One region of the Micrococcus sp. 116 genome, then DNA from elsewhere that is predicted to be linked to it. Evidence: predicted binding sites of a transcription regulator. Region 1 holds the regulator's gene; each other region holds the start of a gene.
What was found. Region 1 encodes HrcA, which represses chaperone genes, less so after heat shock. Its sites were predicted from a motif close to TTNGCACTCGNNNNNNNCGAGTGCNAA; they were not measured.

Region 1 (7,202 bases):
GGTCCACCTGCGAGGTGTCGCCCGTGACGACCATGCGCGCACCGAAGCCGAGGCGGGTCAGGAACATCTTCATCTGCTCGCCGGTGGTGTTCTGGGCCTCGTCGAGGATCACGAACGCGTCGTTCAGGGTGCGGCCGCGCATGTACGCCAGCGGGGCGACCTCGATGGTCCCGGCCTCCATCAGCCGCGGGATCGACTCGGGCTCGATCATGTCGTGCAGCGCGTCGTACAGGGGGCGCAGGTACGGGTCGATCTTCTCGGAGAGCCCGCCGGGCAGGAAGCCGAGCCGTTCGCCGGCCTCGACGGCCGGGCGGGTGAGGATGATCCGGTTGACCTCCTTGGCCTGCAGCGCCTGCACCGCCTTGGCCATCGCCAGGTAGGTCTTGCCGGTGCCGGCCGGGCCGATGCCGAAGACGACGGTGGAGCGGTCGATCGCCTCCACGTAGTCCTGCTGGTGCAGGGTCTTCGCGCGGATGCGGCGGCCCCGGCCCGAGAGGATCGAGTCCAGGTGCAGCTGACCCGCGCCGCGCCCGGTGGCGGCGTCGCGGACGTGGTGGACCACCTGGCCCATCACCTCGGGGGTGACGGCCTGGTCGCGGCGGGCGATCGAGCGCAGGTCCTCGACGACGCGCCGCACCGTGGCCACCTCGGCCACCGGCCCGGCCAGGTCCAGCCGCTGGTCGCGGACCGTGACGTCCACGGTGGGGAACACGCCGCCGAGGATCCGCAGCAGGGCGTCCTGCGGTCCGAGCGTGCGGACCATGAGGTCGGCGGACTCGAACGCCACCCCCTCGTGCGCGGTGGCGGGCGGGGTCGGGGTCGTGGGTCACGATGGGGCGGATCACCTCGGGGTCGCGGGGGCGGGACATCCCGACCAGTCTAGGCGTCGGCGCGCCGTCCTGCCGGGGCTCACCAGCGGCCGAGCCGGTGCTGGAGCACGGCGAGGGCGGCGGGGCCGGCCGTGGAGGCGCGCAGCACGTGCGGGCCGAGCCGCACCGGCACGGCCCCCGCGGCCACGCAGGCCTCGAGCTCGGCCGGGCCGATCCCGCCCTCGGGGCCCACGACGACGGCGATCTCGACGGCCGCGGAGAGTCGCTCCGCCGGCACCGCGGACACCCCGTGCTCCGCGTCCTCGTGCAGTACGAGGACGAGCCGGCCGCCGTCGTCGTCCCAGGCCAGCCCGGCGACCGCCGTCCCGGAGACGTGGTCCCGGACCGCGGGCACCCGGGCGCGACGCGCCTGCTTGGCGGCCGCGCGGGCCGTGTCCGCCCACTTCTGGCGGGCCTTGGCGGCCTTGGGGCCCTTCCAGCGGACGATCGAGCGCTCCGCCTCCCAGGGCACCACGGCGTCCACGCCGAGCTCGACGGCGGCCTGGACCGCCATGAGGTCCCGGTCGCCCTTGGCGAGGGCCTGGACGAGCACGAGCGCCGGGGTGGGCGCCGGCTCCTCCGCCACCGCGTCCAGCCGCACGGACACCGCGTCCGGGGCGGCCGCGAGCACGGTGCCGTGGCCGAGCGTGCCCGACCCGTCGGCCAGGAGCACGGCCTCCCCGGGGGCCAGGCGCATGGCCGCGGCGGCGTGCCGGGCCTCGGCGCCGTCGAAGACGACCTCCGCGCCCGCGCTCGCGCCGGCCAGGGCGCCCGGCTCGAGGTGGAACAGGGGGGCGGTCACAGGTTCCTCAGGTTCTCCCGCAGCCGGGCGAACATGCCCTTGGCCTGGGGTGCGCCGTGCACGACCTCCTCGCCGCGCACCTCGGCCAGGCGCTCCAGGAGCTGGCGCTGCTCGTCGTCCAGGTCGGTGGGCGTGGTGACCACCACGTCCACCTTGAGGTCGCCACGGCCCTGCCCGCGCAGGCGACCGACGCCCAGGCCGTGGAGGACCTCGACGTGGCCGGACTGCACGCCCGGGTCCAGGCTGAGGGACTGCTTGCCGTCCAGGGTGTCCAGCGTGACGGTGGTGCCCAGGGCCGCGGCGGCCATGGGGACGGTCACGGTGGTGGCCAGGTGGTCGCCCTCGCGGCGGAAGGTCTCGTCCGGGCGGACCGCGATCTCCACGTAGAGGTCGCCGTTCGGGCCGCCGCCCGGGCCGGCCTCGCCGCGGCCGGCGAGGTGGATGCGGGTGCCGTCGTCCACGCCCGCGGGGATGCGCAGGGTCAGCGGCGTCCGGGTGCGGACGCGGCCCTGCCCGTCGCACTCGTGGCAGGGCGTCGGGATGACGGTGCCGAACCCCTGGCAGGCGGGGCAGGCCTCGGTGGCCATGACGGTGCCCAGCAGCGACCGCACGGGGCGCTGGATCATGCCGTGGCCATGGCAGGTCTGGCAGGTCTCCGGCTGGGTGCCGGGCTCGCAGCACGAGCCCTCGCACCGATCGCAGCGCACGGCCGTGTCCAGCTCGATCGTCTGCTCGCCGCCGAAGACGGCGTCGCGCAGGTCGATCCGCGCGGTCACCAGGGCGTCCTGGCCGCGGCGGGCGCGGCTGGCGGGGCCGCCGCGGCCGCCCTGGCCGGCGGCGTTCATGAAGGTCTCGAAGATGTCGGCGAAGCCCCCGAAGCCGCCCGCCCCGCCGAAGCCGCCCGGGAAGCCGGCCTGGCCGTTCTCGTTGCCCGTCGTGTCGTAGGCCCGGCGCCGGCCCTCGTCCGAGAGCACCTCGTAGGCGTGGGAGATGCGCTTGAACTGCTCGGCCGCCTCCGGGTCGGGGTTGACGTCCGGGTGGTGGGTGCGCGCGAGCTTGCGGTAGGCGCGGCGGATCTCCTCGGTGCTGGCGTCACGGCTGACGCCGAGCGTCTCGTAGTGGTCGGTCACGGTGGGGATTCCTCTCGGGGAGAGCGGGACGTGGGGCGATGCGGGACGGGGCCCGCCAGGACGCGTGGAGGCGCGTCAGGTGGTCAGGATGCGGGAGAGATAGCGGGCGATCGCCCGGACGGCGGCCATGGTGCCCGGGTAGTCCATCCGGGTCGGACCGATGACGCCGACCTTCGCCACGGCGCCGGGGCCGTAGGCGGCCGCGACCACCGAGGTGTCCGCGAGCGATCCGGCGTTCTCGGACCCGATCCGCACGGACACCCCGTGGGCGTCCTGCTCCATCTCCGTGAGCAGGCGCAGCAGCACCACCTGCTCCTCGAGCGCCTCCAGGATCGGCCCGATGGACGCGCCGAAGTCCCCCGGGGAGCGGGCCAGGTTGGCGGTGCCGGCCAGCACGATGCGGTCCTGCCGGCCGGCCTCGAGCAGGTCGTGGACGGCCGCGGCCACGAGGGCGGCGGACTGCCGGTGCTCCGGGCGGACCCGGGTGACGACGTCGTCCACCACGGTGGCCGCCTGCACCGGACCGAGCCCCAGCAGGGCGTCCAGCAGGAGGCCGCGGAGCACGGACAGCTCCGCCTCGTCGACCGGACGGTCCAGCACGGCGTGCCGCTGGTCCACCCGCCCCGTGGACAGGATGAGGACCACGAGCACGCGCGTGGGCGCGAGGGAGACCAGTTCGAGGTGGCGGATCGTGGAGCCGTCCTCGTGGGGGAACTGCGCGACGGCGACCTGCTGGGTCAGCTGGGCCAGGAGGCGCACCGTGGACTCCATCATGTGCTCGGTGTCCGTCTCCGGGTCCAGCAGGGTCCGCACGGCCCGGCGCTCGGCCGGGGACAGCGGCTTCACCTCGGAGAGGCGGTCGACGAACACGCGGTAGCCCTTGTCCGTGGGGACGCGCCCGGCGGAGGTGTGCGGGGCCACGATGAGGCCCTCCTCCTCGAGCGCAGCCATGTCGTTGCGCACGGTCGCGGAGGACACGCCCAGGGCGTGCCGTTCCACGAGCGCCTTGGAGCCCACGGGCTCGCGCAGCGCCACGTAGTCCTCCACGATCGCCTGGAGCACCTGCAGGCGGCGGGGCTGCTCCGACATCTCGGTCCTCCTCTGGTCCGTCGGGATCCGGGGCGACCCCGGAGGTGCCCCTGGCTGGCACTCCGGCGGGTCAAGTGCCAATGCTACCGTCCGACCCGGGGGACGACCCGACCGGCCCGCACGGCTTCGCTCACGGTGATCGCCCGCCCCCGTTGCTACCGTGCTCTCCCATGGACTGGAGCAGCTGGGGCCCCGCGGGCCACGACGACCTGACGCGCCGCCCCGCCCGGACCGTCCCCGATGTGCCCGCCACCCCCGGCACGGTGGTCGAGGACGTGGCCTCCGGGTTCACCGGGGCCGTGATCGGCATCGAGCGCTCCGGCGGCGTGCACGTGGTGGTCCTGGAGGACCGCCGCGGCGTGCGCCGCGGCTTCCCCCTCGGCGGCGGCTTCTGGATCGACGGCGAGCCCGTGACCCTGGTCCCCCCGACCGCCGCGGCCCCGGCGGCGCCGGCCCGCACCGCCTCCGGCTCGCGACGGGTCGAGGGGGCGCGGGCCCGCACCGCCCGCGCCTCTCGCATCTGGGTGGAGGGCGTGCACGACGCCGAGCTGGTGGAGAAGGTGTGGGGCGAGGACCTGCGCCTCGAGGGCATCGTCGTGGAGCCCCTGCACGGCGTGGACGACCTCGCCGGGGCGATCCGTGCGTTCGCCCCCGGTCCGCGGCGCCGGCTCGGGATCCTCGTGGACCATCTCGTCACCGGGTCCAAGGAGGAGCGCCTCGCGGCCGAGGCCATGCGCGTGCCGGGGGCCGCGGGCAACGTGCTCATCCTCGGTCACCCCTACGTGGACGTCTGGCAGGTCATCAAGCCCTCCGTCCTCGGCATCCCCGCGTGGCCCGTCGTGCCGAAGGGGCAGGACTGGAAGACGGGGATCCTGCGGGGACTGGGCTGGCCGCACGGGAGCAAGGAGGCCACGGGGCTGGGGTGGAAGCGGCTGCTCTCCCACGTCACCACGTACGCGGACCTCGAGCCGTCCCTGCTGGGCCGCGTGGAGGAGCTCATCGACTTCCTCACCGCCGCACCCGAGCACTGATCTCGGCGCGGCCCCCGCCCGCCCGCGCTATGCTGGCCCATGCCCTGCGCCCGGTCCCCGGCGCGCGGGTCCCGCGATCCAGGAGGAGCCCCTCGTGAACACCCGCGCGCAGCCCGACGCCGGCCGCACCGGCCACGGCCCGCCCGCCTGGCTCGTCTCGGCCGGCGGCCGCGGCGCCCCGCTCACGGCGAAGCAGGACCGTGACCGCGCGGCGCTGGCCCACCTCAGTCTGGCGTTCGGCGTGCTCGGCCCGCTGGTCGTGTGGCTGCTCTACCGCGACCGCGGCCCGTTCACCTCGCAGGAGTCGCGCGAGGCCCTGAACTTCTCCGGGCCGCCCACGCTCATCACGCTCCTGTTCTTCTTCCTGTCCCTGCTGCCGGTGGTCGGCCCGATCTTCGCGATCCTCGGCGCGCTCACGTGGGCCGCCATGGCGGTCTACGGCGTGATGGGCGCCTCGCACGTGTCCAAGGGCCGTCCGTTCCGGTACCCGTTCAACCTGCGCATCCTGCGCTGACCCGGGGCCGGCCGGTCAGAAGCCGGCCAGCGCCCGGACGATCGCGTCGTTGCGCAGCCGCCCCTCGAGCGTGGGGACGATGCGCCCGTCGACGGCGGCGCGCCCGTCCAGCAGGCCCGCGGCGATGAGTTCGGCGATCGCCCCACGGATCCGCGCGGCCTCCCCCGGCGTCTCCGAGACGAGCTCCGCGGTCGGAAGCCCGCCCACCGTGCGCACCGCGAGCATGATGCGCTCGAGGCGCCGCGCGTCGGCGTCGGGCCGCTCGCGGCCGACGGCGGGGGTGACCCCTGTGGCCAGCCGCTGCGCGTAGGCGGCGGGGTGCTTGGCGTTCCAGAACCGGACCCCGGCGAGGTGCGAGTGCGCACCCGGGCCGATCCCCCACCAGTCCTGGTCCTCCCAGTACGCCACGTTGTGCCGCGCACGGTGGACGCCGGAGCCCTGCGGGTCGCGCGCCCAGTTGGACACCTCGTACCAGCGGTAGCCGGCGGCGCTGAGCAGCTCGTCGGCGAGCAGGTACTTGTCCGCCTGGTCGTCGGGGTCCACGTCCGCCACCTCGCCGCGGGCCACCTGGGCCCCGAGCTTGGTGCCCTCCTCCACGATCAGCGAGTACGCGCTCACGTGGTCCGGGCCCAGGGCGACGGCGGCCTCGAGCGTGGTCCGCCAGTCGGCGAGGGACTCCCCCGCGGTCCCGTAGATCAGGTCCAGGGACACCTCCAGGCCGGCCTCGCGGGCCGCGGCGACGGCGGCGGGGACGGACTCGGGCCGATGGGTGCGCTCGAGCGTGGCGAGCACGTGCGGCATCGCGGACTGCATGCCCAGGGAGAGACGGGTGAAGCCGCCGGCCGCGAGCTGGCGGGCGTACTCCGGGGTGATCGTGTCCGGGTTGGCCTCGGTGGTCACCTCCGCGCCGGGCGCGATCCCGAACCGGTCCACCGCCGCCTGGAGGATGCGCACGAGGTCCGCGGCCGGCAGGAGCGTGGGCGTGCCGCCGCCGAAGAACACCGTGTGCAGCGGGCGGGCGGGCACGTCCGAGGACGCGAGCACGTCCGCGGCGAAGTCCAGCTCCGCGACCGCCGACTCCCAGTAGTCGCCGCGACCCGCGCCGGGGCCGAGGTCGACGGCCGTGTACGTGTTGAAGTCGCAGTAGCCGCAGCGCACCGTGCAGAACGGCACGTGGACGTACAGGCTGAAGGTGCGCGCCGCGCCGTCGCGGGCGGCCGCGCGCACCCGCTGCCCGACGTCGGCCGGCAGCCGGCCGTCGTCGGGGACGGGCTCGCCGAGGGGCAGGGCGGGCACTTACTTCTTCGCCGCCTGGTCGGCGCCGGCGCCGTCCGAGGACAGGGCGGCGATGAAGGCCTCCTGCGGGACCTCCACCCGGCCGACCATCTTCATGCGCTTCTTGCCCTCCTTCTGCTTCTCGAGCAGCTTGCGCTTGCGGGAGATGTCGCCGCCGTAGCACTTGGAGAGCACGTCCTTGCGGATCGCGCGGATGTTCTCGCGGGCGATGATGCGCGAGCCGATGGCGGCCTGGATCGGCACCTCGTACTGCTGGCGCGGGATCAGCTCCTTGAGCTTGCCCGTCATCATCACGCCGTACGCGTAGGCGTTGTCCCTGTGGGTGATCGAGGAGAACGCGTCCACCTGTTCGCCCTGGAGCAGGATGTCCACCTTGACGAGGTCGGCGACCTGGTCGCCGTCGGCCTTCCAGTCCAGCGAGGCGTACCCCTTGGTGCGGGACTTGAGCTGGTCGAAGAAGTCGAACACGAT
Region 2 (7,202 bases), 940 kb from region 1:
GGCCGGCCGGCCGCGCCCCGGTCCGTGCTTCCTAGAGTGGGGGCATGACCGTCCTGATCGACCCGCCCGCGTGGCCCGCCCACGGCACCGTGTTCTCCCACCTCGTCTCCGACGCCTCCCTCGAGGAGCTCCACGCGTTCGCGCGGGCGGCGGGGCTCTCGGAGCGGGCCTTCGACCGGGACCACTACGACGTGCCCGCGCACCGACGCGCCGAGCTCGTGGCCCGCGGGGCGGTGCCCGTCACCGGACGGGAGCTGGTGCGCCGCCTCGCCGCCTCGGGGCTGCGCGTGCCCGCCCGGAGCCGCGCCGAGAAGCGCGACGTCGTCCTCGCCCGGCGCTGGGCGCGGCTGTTCGAGGGCACGGCGGCGAGCCCGGACGCGGTGACGACGGCGGGACGCGACCTGCTGGCCCGCTGGACGGAGCCGCATCGGCACTACCACGACCCGGCCCACCTGCTCGCGGTGCTCGAGTCCGTGGACCTGCTCGAGCGGGCGGGGGCGAAGGCCGGGCCGGATCCGCGTGCGGTCCGCCTGGCCGCGTGGTTCCACGACGCCGTCTACGTCGGGGACCCCGCCGCGCCCGCCGGCCAGGACGAGGCGGACTCGGCCGCCCTGGCCCGGGACGTGCTCACCGACCCGCGGCTGGCGGTGCCGGCCGACGTCGTCGACGAGGTGGCGCGCCTCGTGTTGCTCACCGCCGCCCACGACCCCGCCCCGCACGACGCGGCCGGGGCGGTGCTCTCGGACGCGGACCTCGAGGTCCTCGGCCGCTCCCCCGAGGCCTACGCCCGCTACGTGGCCGCGGTCCGGCAGGACTACGCGCACGTGTCCGACGCGGACTGGGCCCGCGGTCGCGGCGCGGTGCTGGACGCCCTGCTGGACGCCGAGCGGCTGTATCGGACCGCGCCCGGCCGAACGCGCTGGGAGGCCGCCGCCCGCCGCAACCTGGCGGCGGAACGAGCCGCGCTGTCGGCCTGAGCGGGGCGCCCCGGTGCCGGCCCCGGACGCGGCGAGGCCCGCCTCCCCGGACGGGGAGACGGGCCTCGCTGGCTGGGCGCCCGAACGGGCCGGGCCGGCTCAGCGGCTGATCACATCATGCCGCCCATGCCGCCCATCGGGTCCATGCCCTCGGCGCCGGCGGCGGCCTTCTCGGGCTTGTCCGCGACGACGGCCTCGGTGGTCAGGAACAGGCCCGCGATGGACGCGGCGTTCTGCAGGGCCGAGCGGGTCACCTTCACCGGGTCGTTGATGCCGGCGGCCAGCAGGTCCTCGTACTCGCCGGTGGCGGCGTTCAGGCCGTGACCGTCGTCGAGGGTCTTGACCTTGTCCGCCACGACGCCGGGCTCCAGGCCGGCGTTGAAGGCGATCTGCTTCAGCGGGGCCTCGATGGCGACCTTCACGATGTTCGCGCCGGTGGCCTCGTCGCCCTCGAGCTGCAGGCCGCCGAACGCCTTGGCGCCGGCCTGGATCAGGGCCACGCCGCCGCCGGCGACGATGCCCTCCTCCACGGCGGCCTTGGCGTTGCGCACGGCGTCCTCGATGCGGTGCTTACGCTCCTTGAGCTCCACCTCGGTGGCCGCGCCGGCCTTGATGACGGCCACGCCGCCGGCCAGCTTGGCGAGGCGCTCCTGCAGCTTCTCGCGATCGTAGTCCGAGTCGGTGTTCTCGATCTCGGAGCGGATCTGGGCCACGCGGCCGGCGATCTGCTCGGCGTCGCCGCCACCCTCCACGATGGTGGTCTCGTCCTTGGTGACGACCACCTTGCGGGCGGTGCCCAGCAGGTCGAGGGTCGCGTTCTCCAGGGACAGGCCCACCTCGGAGGAGATGACCTGGCCGCCGGTGAGGATGGCGATGTCGGCGAGCATGGCCTTGCGGCGGTCACCGAAGCCCGGGGCCTTCACGGCCACGGACTTGAAGGTGCCGCGGATCTTGTTGACCACGAGGGTGGCCAGGGCCTCGCCCTCGACGTCTTCGGCGATGATCAGCAGCGGCTTGCCCGACTGCATGACCTTCTCGAGGATCGCCACCATGTCCTTCACGGAGGAGATCTTCGAGTTGACGATGAGGATGTAGGGATCCTCGAGGACGGCCTCCTGGCGGTCCGCGTCGGTCACGAAGTAACCGGAGATGTAGCCCTTGTCGAAGCGCATGCCCTCGGTGAGCTCGAGCTCGAGGCCGAAGGTGTTGGACTCCTCGACGGTGATGACGCCCTCCTTGCCGACCTTGTCCAGGGCCTCGGCGATGAGGGAGCCGATCTGCTTGTCCGCGGCGGAGATCGAGGCGGTGGCCGCGATCTGGTCCTTGGTCTCGATCTCGCGGGAGGCGGAGAGCAGCTCGGAGGTGACGGCCTCCACGGCCTTCTCGATGCCGCGCTTCAGGGACAGCGGGTCGGCGCCCGCGGCCACGTTGCGCAGGCCCTCGCGGACCAGCGCCTGGGCCAGCACGGTGGCGGTGGTGGTGCCGTCGCCGGCGACGTCGTCGGTCTTCTTGGCGACCTCCTTGACGAGCTCCGCGCCGATCTTCTCGTACGGGTCCTCGAGCTCGATCTCCTTGGCGATGGAGACGCCGTCGTTGGTGATGGTGGGGGCGCCCCACTTCTTCTCCAGCACCACGTTGCGGCCGCGGGGGCCGAGGGTCACCTTCACGGCGTCGGCCAGGGTGTTCAGGCCCTTCTCCAGGCCGCGGCGGGCCTCTTCGTCGAATGCGATGGTCTTGGCCATGTGCAGGTCCTTTCTGGACGTCGGCTTCCTACTTCTGGTGGCTGACCCGCGCCGATGCCCGCGACGGACGGCCCCTGGGGGCCTCATCGGTGGACAGGTCCTCCTCCACGGCGCCGGACCGACCGGGGTACGGCTGGCAGTCGCGCCTTCGGAGTGCTAACCCCATTATGAGCACTCGCACCGGGAGAGTGCAAAGGGTCCGCGGTGCGGGAGCCCGCTCTTCCGCGGACGGCGGACGGCCCCCGGCAGAACGCCTCGGGAGGCGCCCCGCCGGGGGGCCGGGAAGGGTGCGCGTCCGGCACGGCCGCACGGCGGGCGGGTCAGCCGGTGACGACCACCGCGACGCCGTTCACCTGCAGGTTCGGGGTCTGCATGACCGGGAAGCCGAGCTCCTTGCCGACCGCCTCGGCGGCGGCCTTGTTGGCCGAGCCGTTGTACAGGACGGTGGAGGACTGGATGCCGTAGCCGCTCCAGTTCTTCGCGTCCACCGAGGTGTAGCCGGCGCTCGTGAGCCGCTGCGCGTAGGAGGCGGCGAGGCCCTGGGAGCGGGTCGCGTTGTACACGGTGACGTGGGTGCCGCGCACGGCCGCGGACTGCGCGGCCGCACGAGAGCTCGACGCGGCCGCAGACTGCGCGGCCGCACGGGAGCTCGACGCGGCCGCGGACTGCGAGCGCGAGGCCTCCGCCGCGGCGGCCGAACGGGACGCGGCGGCGCGCGAGGACTCCGCCGCCTGGACGGCCGCCGCCGACCGGGACGCCTCTGCGGACTGCGCGGCGGCCTCGGAACGCGAGGCCTCCGCCGCCTGTGCCTCGGCGGCGGCACGGGACGACTCAGCGGCCTCCGCGGCGGCACGGGACGACTCGGCGGCCCGGGACGACTCGGCGGCTTCTGCGGCGGCCGCCTCCTGCGCCACCCGCGAGGACTCAGCCGCGGCCGCAGCCGCGGAACGGGACGCCTCCGCCGTGTCCTCGGACGGGGTGGCGGACTCGGTCGCGGATGCAGTCGACGCCGACGCGGAGGACGCCGAGGAGGACTCGGACGACGCCGACGTCGACGTCGACGGCGACGGCTCGACCGCCGGGGCCGTCGTCGAGCTCTCGGCGGCGACGGGCTCGGAGCGGTCGCCGGTGAGCCACGGCAGGACGACGCCCACGAACAGGCCGGCGAGCAGGACGAGGCCGGCCACCCAGAGCAGCGGGCTCAGGCGGCGACCCCCGCCCGCGGCGGTCGCGCCGGCAGCGGCGAAGGACTCGCGGTGCGCGCCGCGCTGGTCCGTGTACTCGGGGACCTCGTCGAAGCGGTCGGGCTGGTAGGCCATGGGTCAGTTCTCCTGGCGGGAAGCGGGCGTGGACGGCGCCGGATCCGCGGGTCCCCTCCGGGCCCGGCTGCGGGTGCCGCGCTTGCGCAGCAGCCGCGTGACCAGCAGGGGTCGGTAGGCCAGGGCGGCCTCACGGTCCAGCAATCCGTTCAACACCTGATAATAGGCGGTCGGAGGCAGCCCCAGACGCTCTCGGACGGCGTGGTCCTTGGCCCCGCCGTACCGCCAGGTGGCGGCCTCCAGGTCCAGGACCGCACGCTCCAGGTCCGTCAGCTCGTCCCGTCGCGCCCGCGCGCGGGCACCCTCGTCCGGGGCCGGATCGGGCGAGACGGGCGTGGGGTGGGACATGGCGGCCACTGTACCCACCCGGTCTACTCTCGGGGCATGGAGTTCATCGCGCCCCTGGATCCGGGCTGGGAGGCGGCCCTCGCCCCGCAGGCCGCCGCGTTCGAGCAGGTCGGCGAGGCCCTGCGTGCCCGCCGGGCGGCCGGAGAGCAGGTGCTGCCGGCGCCGGAGCACATCCTGCGGGCGTTCCGTCAGCCGTTCGCGGACGTCCGCGTCCTCGTGCTGGGCCAGGACCCCTACCCGACGCCGGGCCATCCGATCGGCCTGAGCTTCGCGGTGGACCGCCACGTGCGGCCGCTGCCCCGCTCCCTGGCCAACATCCACCGGGAGCTGCACGACGACCTCGGCATCACCCCGCCCGCCCACGGCGACCTCTCCGCGTGGACGGACCAGGGCGTGCTGCTGCTGAACCGCGCCCTCAGCGTGCGGGCCGGCGCACCCGGCAGCCACCGCGGCCTCGGCTGGGAGCAGATCACGGAGGCCGCGGTGCGGGCCCTCTGCGCGCGCGGCACCCCGCTCGTGGGGCTGCTGTGGGGAGCCGACGCGCGGCGCATGGCGCCGCTGCTGGCGGCGGCGGGGGCCGGCGTCGTGGAGTCCCCGCATCCCTCTCCCCTGAGCGCCCACCGCGGGTTCTTCGGCTCCCGGCCCTTCAGCCGGGTGAACCGGCTCCTCGAGGCGGCCGGCGCGGCGCCGGTGGACTGGCGCCTGCCCGACTGAGCCGAGCCGCCGGTCAGCGGCGCTGGTGCATCACGAGTTCGGTGGGCAGCAGCGTGCCCATCCGGTCGGTGATCGGCTTGGCCAGGGTGTTGCCGAAGGCGACGCCGGCCGCGATCGCCACGACGATGACCGCGGCGTTGAACAGTCCCTCGACGCCCAGCAGCGTGGCCCCGGTCTCCACGGTGAACCCGTAGACGGACCGGAACATGGTGAGTCCGGGAAGCAGGAACAGCATGGACGGCAGGACGATCACGAGCGCCGGGGCTGCGAGCCGCTGGGCCACCAGGCGGCCGAGGAACCCGACCGCCGCCGCGGCGACCGCGGGCACCAGCCGGTCGCTGACCCCGATCTGCTGCGCCGCCAGGTACGCGCCGAAGCCGGCCCCGGACACGAGACCGCAGGCCAGGATCTGGGGCCACCGCGACTGCTCCACCACCGCGTCCGCCATGCCCGCGGCCATCACGAGGCCCAGCAGCAGCAGCGGCGGATAGCTCAGCGTCCCCGCCTCGGCCAGGTCCAGCTGTTCGAATCCCAGGAGATCCCCGATGCCCACGGCGATCATGATCCCGGCCATCACGCCGGCGAACACGAGCAGCGCGGAGAGGAAGCGGCCCGCGGCGGTCACCGGGAAGCCGTGGATGGCGTCCTGCACCGCGGTGACGAACCTCGCCGTGGGCAGGAGCATCATGATGCCGCCGGCGATCACCAGCGCCGGGTTGACCGGCAGGTCGAGGGCGTGGGCCATCAGCGCGATCACCGTGGCCGTGATCGCCCCGAACATCGTGGAGAAGATCTCCGGGAAGCGCGCCTTGTCCGCCTGGACCTTGAGCCAGAAGACCAGCCAGGTGGAGACCATGCCCAGGGCCGCGCTCGTCCAGGTCCCCCCGATGAACGGCACGAAGCAGGCCACGAACACGCCGGAGAAGAGGACCTCGAAGACGGCGGGGAACGGCTTGGGCTGATGCCGGATCTCCACGAGCCGGCGCTGGGCCTCGGCCCGGTCCACCTCGCCCGCGGCGATCTCCTCGACGAGCCGGTGGACGGCCACGAGCCCCTCGAAGTTCACCGAGGACGAGCGGACCACCCGCTGGAGGGTGAACGGGGTCTCACCGCGTGAGGAGTCGGGCGCGTAGTTCAGGGAGATGGACTGGTTGGTCAGGTCCACCTCGGTCTCGAGGATCCCGTAGGCCTGCGTGGCCACGATGATCGAGGTCTCCACGTCCAGCGAGGCCGCGCCGAAGCTGAACATCGTCTCGCCCAGCTTGAGCGCGAAGTCCAGGGTGGTGCGGGCCTCGAGGGCCTGCGCCTCCGCGCGGCGCTGCTGCAGCGTGGAGCGCATGCGGCGCCCGTACGGCGAGGAGTGCAGGCGGTCGGCCAGCACGAGCGCCTGCGTCGGCAGGTTCTCGACGAAGACCTCGCGGGAGCGCCGGCCGCGCCGACGCCCGCGCTTCTCGGGCGGGCCCACGGGGACCACCGGGTCCGGGACGGTGACGTCCGGCTCGGGGATCACATCCGGGGCGGGCAGGGCGCCGTCGGCCTCCGCGGGCGCCAGGACGGAGGTGGGCACCTGCTCGGACGGCGGCGGCTCGGTCAGGGGCGCGTCCGCGGCCGGCTCCGGCAGCGTCTCCGCCTCCGGCTCGGCCGATTCCTCCGGCTCCGGCGCCGGCGTCGAGACCGGATCGGCGGCGGCGGGGCGGACCACGGGCGGCAGCGGCTCCGTCGGCTCGACGGCGACCGCGGCCGGGTGGGCCGACTCCGCCGGGTCGAGGTCGAGCAGGCCGGGGTCCTCCGGGTCGAGCGTGAGGTCGCCGACAGCGGCGGCGTCCTCGGCGCCGGCCGGGCGCAGCACGGGGATGAGCGTGGGGACGGCCGGGGGCTCCGCGATGCGGGGGTCGAACCGCGCCGGCTCCTGGGTGCCCTCCTGCTCCATGCGGCTCACCCTCTCCTTCCGTGTGCGGGCGCTGGACGCGCCACGGCGGTGGGCCGAGCCCCCCGCCGACGCGTCCATCCAACCACGCCGGCACCTCCCCCGCCGGGGCCGTCGGCACCGCGGCCCGGGGACGCGAAAGGGCCCTCCCGGAGGAGGGCCCTGCTGCGGTGGA
Region 3 (7,202 bases), 470 kb from region 1:
TGTCCATGGGCACACCCTAGAGGGCACCCCGGACGGCCGGCGTCTCCCGCCCGGACGACGACGGCCCCTCACCCGGGCGGGTGAGGGGCCGTCGTCGACAGCCGGCCGCGTCAGGGCCGACTCAGGGGTCAGTGCTGGTGGTCGGCCTCGTCCTCCTCGGCGGGCTTGTCCGCCACGAGGGTCTCGGTGGTCAGCACGAGGGCCGCGATGGAGGCGGCGTTGGCCAGCGCGGAGCGCGTCACCTTGACCGGGTCGATCACGCCGTCGGCGATCAGGTCGCCGTAGACGCCGGTCTTCGCGTTGAAGCCGTGGTTCGGCTCCAGCTCGGCGACCTTGGAGACCACCACGTAGCCGTCCTCGCCCGCGTTCTGGGCGATCCAGCGCAGCGGCTGCTTCAGGGCCTTGCGGACGATGTCCACGCCCACGGCGGCGTCACCGGTCAGGGCCTGGACGTCGGCGTCGGTGTCGAGCACGGTCAGCGCGTTGATGAGGGCGGTGCCGCCGCCAGCCACGATGCCCTCCTCGAGGGCGGCGCGGGTCGAGGACACGGCGTCCTCGATGCGGTGCTTGCGCTCCTTGAGCTCCACCTCGGTGGCGGCGCCCACGCGGATCACGCCGATGCCGCCGGAGAGCTTGGCGAGACGCTCCTGGAGCTTCTCGCGGTCCCAGTCGGAGTCGGTCGCGGCGGCCTCGGCCTTGATCTGGGCGATCCGGGCCTCGACGTCCTCGGGCGCACCGCCGCCGTCGACGATGGTGGTCTCGTCCTTGGTGACGGTGATGCGGCGGGCGGAGCCGAGCACGTCCAGGTCGGCCTGCTCGAGCTTCATGCCGAGGTCCGGGGAGACGACCTGGGCGCCGGTGAGGATCGCGATGTCCTGCATCATGGCCTTGCGGCGGTCGCCGAAGCCCGGAGCCTTGACGGCCACGACGTTCAGGGTGCCGCGGATCTTGTTCACCACGAGGGTGGACAGGGCCTCGCCCTCGACGTCCTCGGCGATCACGAACAGCGGCTTGTTGGCCTGCAGGACCTTCTCCAGCAGGGGCAGCAGCTCCTGCACGTTGGAGATCTTGCCCGAGTTGATCAGGACGTAGGCGTCCTCGAGCACGGCCTCCTGACGCTCGGCGTCGGTGACCATGTACGGGGACAGGAAGCCCTTGTCGAACTGCATGCCCTCGGTGACGTCCAGCTCGGTGGAGGTCGTGGAGGACTCCTCGATGGTGATGACGCCGTCGGTGCCGACCGTGTCGAACGCGCGGGCCAGCAGCTCGCCGACCTCGTCGTTCTGGGCCGAGATGGCGGCCACGTGGGCCACCTCCTGGCCCTCGACCGGGCGGGCGTTCTCCTGCAGGCGCTGCTCGACGGCGGCCACGGCCACCTCGATGCCCTTCTTGACCTCGCCCGGCGCGGCGCCGGCGGCGACCTGGCGCATGCCCTCGTTCACGAGCGCCTGGGCCAGCACGGTGGCGGTGGTGGTGCCGTCGCCCGCGATGTCGTTGGTCTTGGTGGCGACCTCCTTGGCGAGCTGGGCGCCCATGTTCTCGTACGGGTCCTCCAGCTCCACCTCACGGGCGATCGTGACGCCGTCGTTGGTGATGGTGGGGGCGCCCCACGCCTTGTCGAGCACCACGTTGCGGCCCTTGGGGCCGAGGGTGACCTTGACGGTGTCGGCGAGCTTGTCGATGCCGGCCTGGAGGGCGCGGCGTGCGTCGTCGTTGAAAGCCAGCTGCTTGGCCATGACGGACGCTCCTTTCGTTCAGGGAGTCAGGGGGTGCGGGGACGCGAGGGGCCCGGGGCGCGCGCACCGGTGCGGTGCGCGCCGCTCACCGGGCCCGTCGCGGCGGGGTCACTTGGTGACGACGGCCAGCACGTCGCGGGCGGAGAGCACCAGGTACTCCTCGCCGCCGACCTTGACCTCGGTGCCGCCGTACTTGGAGTACAGCACCACGTCACCCTCGGCGACGTCGACCGGCACGCGGTTGCCGTTCTCGGCGACCCGGCCCGGGCCCACGGCCACGACCTGGCCCTCCTGCGGCTTCTCCTTGGCGGTGTCCGGGATCACGAGGCCCGACGCGGTGGTCTGCTCGGCCTCCAGGGGGCGGACAACGATGCGATCCTCGAGGGGCTTGATGGAGACAGACATGCTGCACACTCCTTCTTCGTCGACGTGCGGCTCCGGCGGGCTCGCCGGTCCGCTGATGCTGTGGTCTGCGGGTGCGCCACGGGCGTCAGACCCTCCGTCGTCGCGGTGCCGGACGGTCCACCTCGGGCATTGGCACCCGGTACCCCCGAGTGCCAGTGCCCACTCTACTCCGGGTTCTGGCACTCCTTCAACATGAGTGCCAGCCGTGTCCCCGCCGTCCGCCGTGGGCGGAGGGCGCGGGGCGCGGTGCGGTGGGATGCCGTGGGGAGCCAGTCGCCACCCTCCGTGGGCAGAAACCGCACCCCCGCCCGTCGCGTGGGCAGCATCCGCAGGTTTTCGATCTCCGTGGGCAGAAGCGCCCTCTCTTCTGCCCACGGATGTTGCGTGGGCGGAACTCCTCGCAGTTCTGCCCACCGAGCCATGACGACGTCGTCCCGGCGGGACAACCGGCCGCCGCCGAGTCCTGCACAGCCGGCCCACCCTGCGCTGGTGTGCACAGACACGCGGCCCGCCCGGCCGTCGTCAGGCCGACCGCGTCAAGGTCGACCCATGTCCTTCGCCCCCGATCTCCCCCTCGTCCCCGTCTTCACCACCCGCGACGTGCTCGAACGCGGTCTGCCGCCCAGCCGGGTGCGGCGGTCCGACGTCCTCCGCCTCGCCCGCGGCATCCACCGTCGCCGTGACATGCCGCTGCGCACCTGGGAGTCTGCCGGGCTCCCGCCGCCGCACCACGGGGTCGGCCTCGACCTGCTGACCGCCCTCCTGCGGTCCCGTCCCGACGCCGTTCTCTCCCACGAGACGGCGGCGCACCTCCACGGCCTCCCGCTTCCCCCGGGCGGGGCCACGCGACGCGCCGCCGTCGAGATCACGTTGCACCGCGGCACCGCACGGGCGCGGATCCCCGGCGTCATGGAGCACCGCAGACCCCTGCCCGCCGGCCACGTCACCTCCGTGCTCGGGCTACGGGTGACGACGCCGGAACGGACCTGGCTCGATCTGTGCTCGATCGGCCACCCCTGGGACGAGGCATCCCTCGTGTCGGCGGGTGACCACCTGGTCCGTCACCCCTGGTCCCCGCGCGGCCGGCGGCCTCCCATCACCACGGTCACCGCGCTGCACGAGGCGATGCGGCCGCTCGGGCGGTTCGTCGGAAGACCGCGGGCGACGGCGGCGCTCGAGCGCGTACGGGTGGGTGCCGACTCGCCGCAGGAGACCCGGCTGAGGCTGGCGCTCGTCGAGGCGGGGCTGGGCGAGCCGACGCTGCAGCACGTGTTCGACCCCGGGCGGCGGGACGCCCCCGAGGCCGATCTGTGGTTCGAGGACTGCCGGCTCGTCCTCCAGTACGACGGCGAGGTGCACCGGAGTGCCGAGCAACACGCCCGGGACGCCCGGCGAGACCAGTACTACGCGGAGCGTGGGCAGATGACCCTGCACGTCACGGGCCGGGACGTCGGCGAGGGATACGCGCGGGTGATCGAGGCCGTCCTCAGACGACGGGCACAGGTCTCGAACGGCTGGGATGCCTGACGTCGTCGTCGCGTATGGCCCTGCCGTCCATGCGCAGGGGTTCCGTGGGCAGAAGCGAGGGTGCTTCTGCCCACGGAACCTGGAAACACGCGGGTTCTGCCCCCGGAAGGCGAGACCCGGCGGGTTCTGCCCACGGAACGCTCGCGTCGGCCGGGCACCCGACCCCCGCCCGGACCGACCCGGGCCGACCTCACCGTCGCCCCGCTCAGTAGTACACGGCCAGCGGCCCGTGCGGTCCGTCCACCACGCTGCAGGGGGTCTTGAAGATCCGCTCCAGCACCTCAGGGCACAGGATCTCGGCCGGGGTGCCGGTCTCCACCACCTGGCCGTCGCCCATGGCCACGATCCGGTCGGCGTAGTGGGCGGCGAAGTTGATGTCGTGCAGCACGATCACCACGGTCCGGCCCAGCTCGTCGGCGGCCCGGCGCAGCTGCTGCATCATCTGCACCGAGTGCTGCATGTCCAGGTTGTTCAGCGGCTCGTCCAGCAGCACGTACTCGGTGTTCTGCGCCAGCACCATCGCCACGTACGCCCGCTGCCGCTGGCCGCCCGAGAGCTGGTCGAGGTACCGGTTCTCGAACGGGCCGAGGTTGAGGAAGTCGATCGCGTCGGACACGTGCCGCTCGTCCTCCAGGGTCAGCCGGCCGCGCGTGTACGGGTAACGCCCGAACCCCACGAGCTGCCGCACGGTCAGCCGCGTCACGAAGTGGTTCTCCTGCCGCAGGATGGACAGGGTCTGCGCGATCTTCCGGGACGGCGTCGTGGTGATGTCGTGCCCGCCCACGGCGATCGTCCCGGCGTCGGCGTCCTGCAGCCGGCCGATCATCGTCAGCAGCGTGGACTTGCCCGCCCCGTTGGGCCCCACGAGCGCGGTCACTCCCCCGGCCTGGATGTCCAGGTCCACGGGTCCGATGCACACCTCATCGCTGTGGCGCTTCACCACGCCGCGCAGCTCGATCACAGACGTCCCTTTCTCATCACGACGACCAGGAAGGTGATGCCGCCGATCAGCTCGATGACCACCGTGACCGCACCCCCCGCGTAGAACACGTGCCGCAGCACGAAGTAGGCGCTCGTGAGCACCGCGTACCCGGCCAGCGCCGCCACCGGGAGGATGAACCGGTGGTCGTGGGTGTCGACGAGGCTGTACGCCAGCGTCGCCACGAGGAACCCGAGGAACGTCATCGGGCCCACGAGCGCGGTGGTCATGGCCATCAGCACGGAGACCAGCAGCAGCGTCACCATGAGCTCGCGCCGGTGGTGCAGGCCCAGGTTGGTCGCGGCGTCGGCGCCGAGCGCCACCGTGTTCAGGCGGCGGGAGCGCAGCCACAGCAGCGCGCACACGACGACGGCGATGGGCGCGGCGATCGCCACGTACTCGGTCCGGGCGTTGGAGATGTTGCCGAAGAGCCGCGCGCTCAGCAGGTCGAACGAGTTCGGGTCCAGCAGTCGCTGCATGAACGTGCTCAGCGCGGCCAGCCCGCCGCCCAGCACCACGCCCACGAGCAGCATCAGATGGACGCTGCCGTAGGGCCGGGAGAGCAGCCACGAGTACAGGGCCGTCGCCAGCGCCACCATGAGCGCGGCCTGGGCGAGGAACGGTCCCACCCCGGTCAGCACCGCGACGCCCGCGGCCCCCAGCACGTACACGGCGGCGGTCGACACGGCGGTGTAGAGCGCCTCGAACCCCATGATCGAGGGCGTGATGATGCGGTTGCCCGTCACCGTGTGGAAGCTGACGGTCGCGAAGGAGTGGCACAGCGCCACGATGCCGATCACGCCCAGGGACTCCACGCGCATCCGCGCGATCATCCAGAACGCGCGCGAGCCGGGCTCGGCCTCGTTGCCCCACAGCAGGACCCCGGCGGTGGAGAGCACGGCGACGGCGGCCAGCACCGCGACGACGACCGCATACCTCCGGCGGTCGGCGGCGGTGACGAACGCGCCGGACCGGCGCGGGGCGTCGGCGTCGACGGGCCCGGCGGCGGTGGCGCCGCCGAGCGGGGCGGGGAGGCGACCCGGGGCGGTCGCGAGCGGCTCAACCATGCTTGGCCTGCCTCAGCAGCAGGGCGAGGAACACGATCGCGCCCACGAGGCCCAGGATCAGCGAGATGGGCACCTCGAACGGGGCGATCACGGTGCGCCCGATCAGGTCGCAGACAATCACGATCCACACGCCGACCATGACCACCCAGGGCAGATTCGTGCGCAGGTTGTCGCCACGGACCATGGACACGAGGTTGGGGACCACGAGCCCCAGGAACGGGAGGGCCCCGATCACCACGGTGACCACGCCGGTGGCCACGGCCACCATGGCCACGCCGGTGAGGATCACGGCGTCGTAGTTGAGGCCGACGTTCGTGGCGACGTCCTTGCCGAGGCCGGCCACGGTGAAGCGGTCCGCGATGACGAAGACCGCCACGCACACGATCAGCACGAGGAAGAGCAGCTCATACCGGCCGCGGACCACGGAGGTGAACGAGCCGGCGAACCACGCGCCCACCTGCTGCAGCATGTCCGTCTGGAGGGCGAGGAACGTCGAGGCGGCGCCCACGACGGCGCCGAGCATGATGCCCACGATCGGCACGATGAGGGAGGACTGCAGGCGCACACGCCGCAGGAAGAGGAAGAACACGAGGGTGCCGACGAAGGCGAAGAGGATGGCCCCGGCCATCCGGGTCACCAGGCCCGCCCCCGGCACGAGCACCATGGTCACCAATAAGCCGAGACCGGCCCACTCGGTGGTGCCCGTGGTGCTGGGCTCCACGAAGCGATTCTGCGTCATGAGCTGCATGATCAGCCCGCACATCGCCATCGAGGCGCCGGCCAGCACGAGGGCGACCGTGCGCGGCACGCGCGTGATGGCGAACATCTCGCGTCCGCCCTCCGCGCCGACGTCGTACACGCCCACGAACAGCGAGACCACGATGAGGGCCGCGGTCACCACGACGCCGACCAGCAGCGGCCAGGTGCGCTGCCAGCGGGTGCGCTCGGGCCGCAGGACGGCGGGCGGGACCCAGCACACGCGGTCGCCCCGCCCCGGCTCCTCGAGCCGGGGCGGGGCGTCGGCGACGTGGTGACGCACGTCGAGAGTCACTGCGCGCCTTCGAAGGCCTTCGCGAGGTCCTCCATGACGGTGGTGTGGTTCTGGATGTCCTCGGCGACGTAGAAGTCGGCGGGCAGGTAGACGATGTTGCCCTCCTTCACCGCGGTCACGTCCTGGAGGGCCTCGGAGCGCTCGATCAGCTCGGCGGCGGTGGCGTTCTCCTCGCCGATGGCGGCGTCGCGGTCCATGACGATCAGCCAGTCCGGGTTCGACTTCGCGATGGCCTCGACGGAGATGTCGTCGCCCTGGTGGTTGTCGGTGCCCGACTGCTCGAGGGCCGGGGTCAGCTCCAGCATGTCGAAGAACGGGCCGATGGCGCGACCGGTGCTGGGCGCGACGTACGACAGTTCGCCGCCCGAGGCGATGAGGCCCATGACGGTCTGCTCGGGGTCGTAGGCGTCCTTGGCGCGCTGGGTGGCGGCGTCGAA

Region 2: groL (chaperonin GroEL) is a predicted target of HrcA. The motif match lies at 2,853-2,879, and genes of this name have one in related genera.
Region 3: groES (co-chaperone GroES) is a predicted target of HrcA. The motif match lies at 2,318-2,344, and genes of this name have one in related genera.

What each region holds. Positions count from the first base shown of each region.
Region 1 is NZ_LR732370.1:1,023,764-1,030,965, forward strand. It holds partial or broken gene CITRIK5_RS04805 (PhoH family protein) at 1-869, opposite strand, end outside; gene CITRIK5_RS04810 (16S rRNA (uracil(1498)-N(3))-methyltransferase) at 910-1,671, opposite strand; gene dnaJ (molecular chaperone DnaJ) at 1,668-2,801, opposite strand; gene hrcA (heat-inducible transcriptional repressor HrcA) at 2,877-3,890, opposite strand; gene CITRIK5_RS04825 (DUF3097 family protein) at 4,061-4,921, shown strand; gene CITRIK5_RS04830 (DUF4870 domain-containing protein) at 5,016-5,435, shown strand; gene hemW (radical SAM family heme chaperone HemW) at 5,451-6,731, opposite strand; gene lepA (translation elongation factor 4) at 6,732-7,202, opposite strand, start outside.
Region 2 is NZ_LR732370.1:78,849-86,050, reverse strand. It holds gene CITRIK5_RS00390 (DUF4031 domain-containing protein) at 45-977, shown strand; gene groL (chaperonin GroEL) at 1,088-2,719, opposite strand; gene CITRIK5_RS00380 (LytR C-terminal domain-containing protein) at 3,040-4,038, opposite strand; gene CITRIK5_RS00375 (DUF3263 domain-containing protein) at 4,042-4,386, opposite strand; gene CITRIK5_RS00370 (uracil-DNA glycosylase) at 4,423-5,100, shown strand; gene CITRIK5_RS00365 (threonine/serine exporter ThrE family protein) at 5,114-7,030, opposite strand; tRNA gene CITRIK5_RS00360 (tRNA-Val) at 7,199-7,202, opposite strand, start outside.
Region 3 is NZ_LR732370.1:1,489,776-1,496,977, forward strand. It holds gene CITRIK5_RS06835 (BCCT family transporter) at 1-7, opposite strand, end outside; gene groL (chaperonin GroEL) at 129-1,736, opposite strand; gene groES (co-chaperone GroES) at 1,845-2,141, opposite strand; gene CITRIK5_RS06850 (hypothetical protein) at 2,691-3,668, shown strand; gene CITRIK5_RS06855 (ABC transporter ATP-binding protein) at 3,874-4,629, opposite strand; gene CITRIK5_RS06860 (iron chelate uptake ABC transporter family permease subunit) at 4,626-5,714, opposite strand; gene CITRIK5_RS06865 (ABC transporter permease) at 5,707-6,765, opposite strand; gene CITRIK5_RS06870 (siderophore ABC transporter substrate-binding protein) at 6,762-7,202, opposite strand, start outside.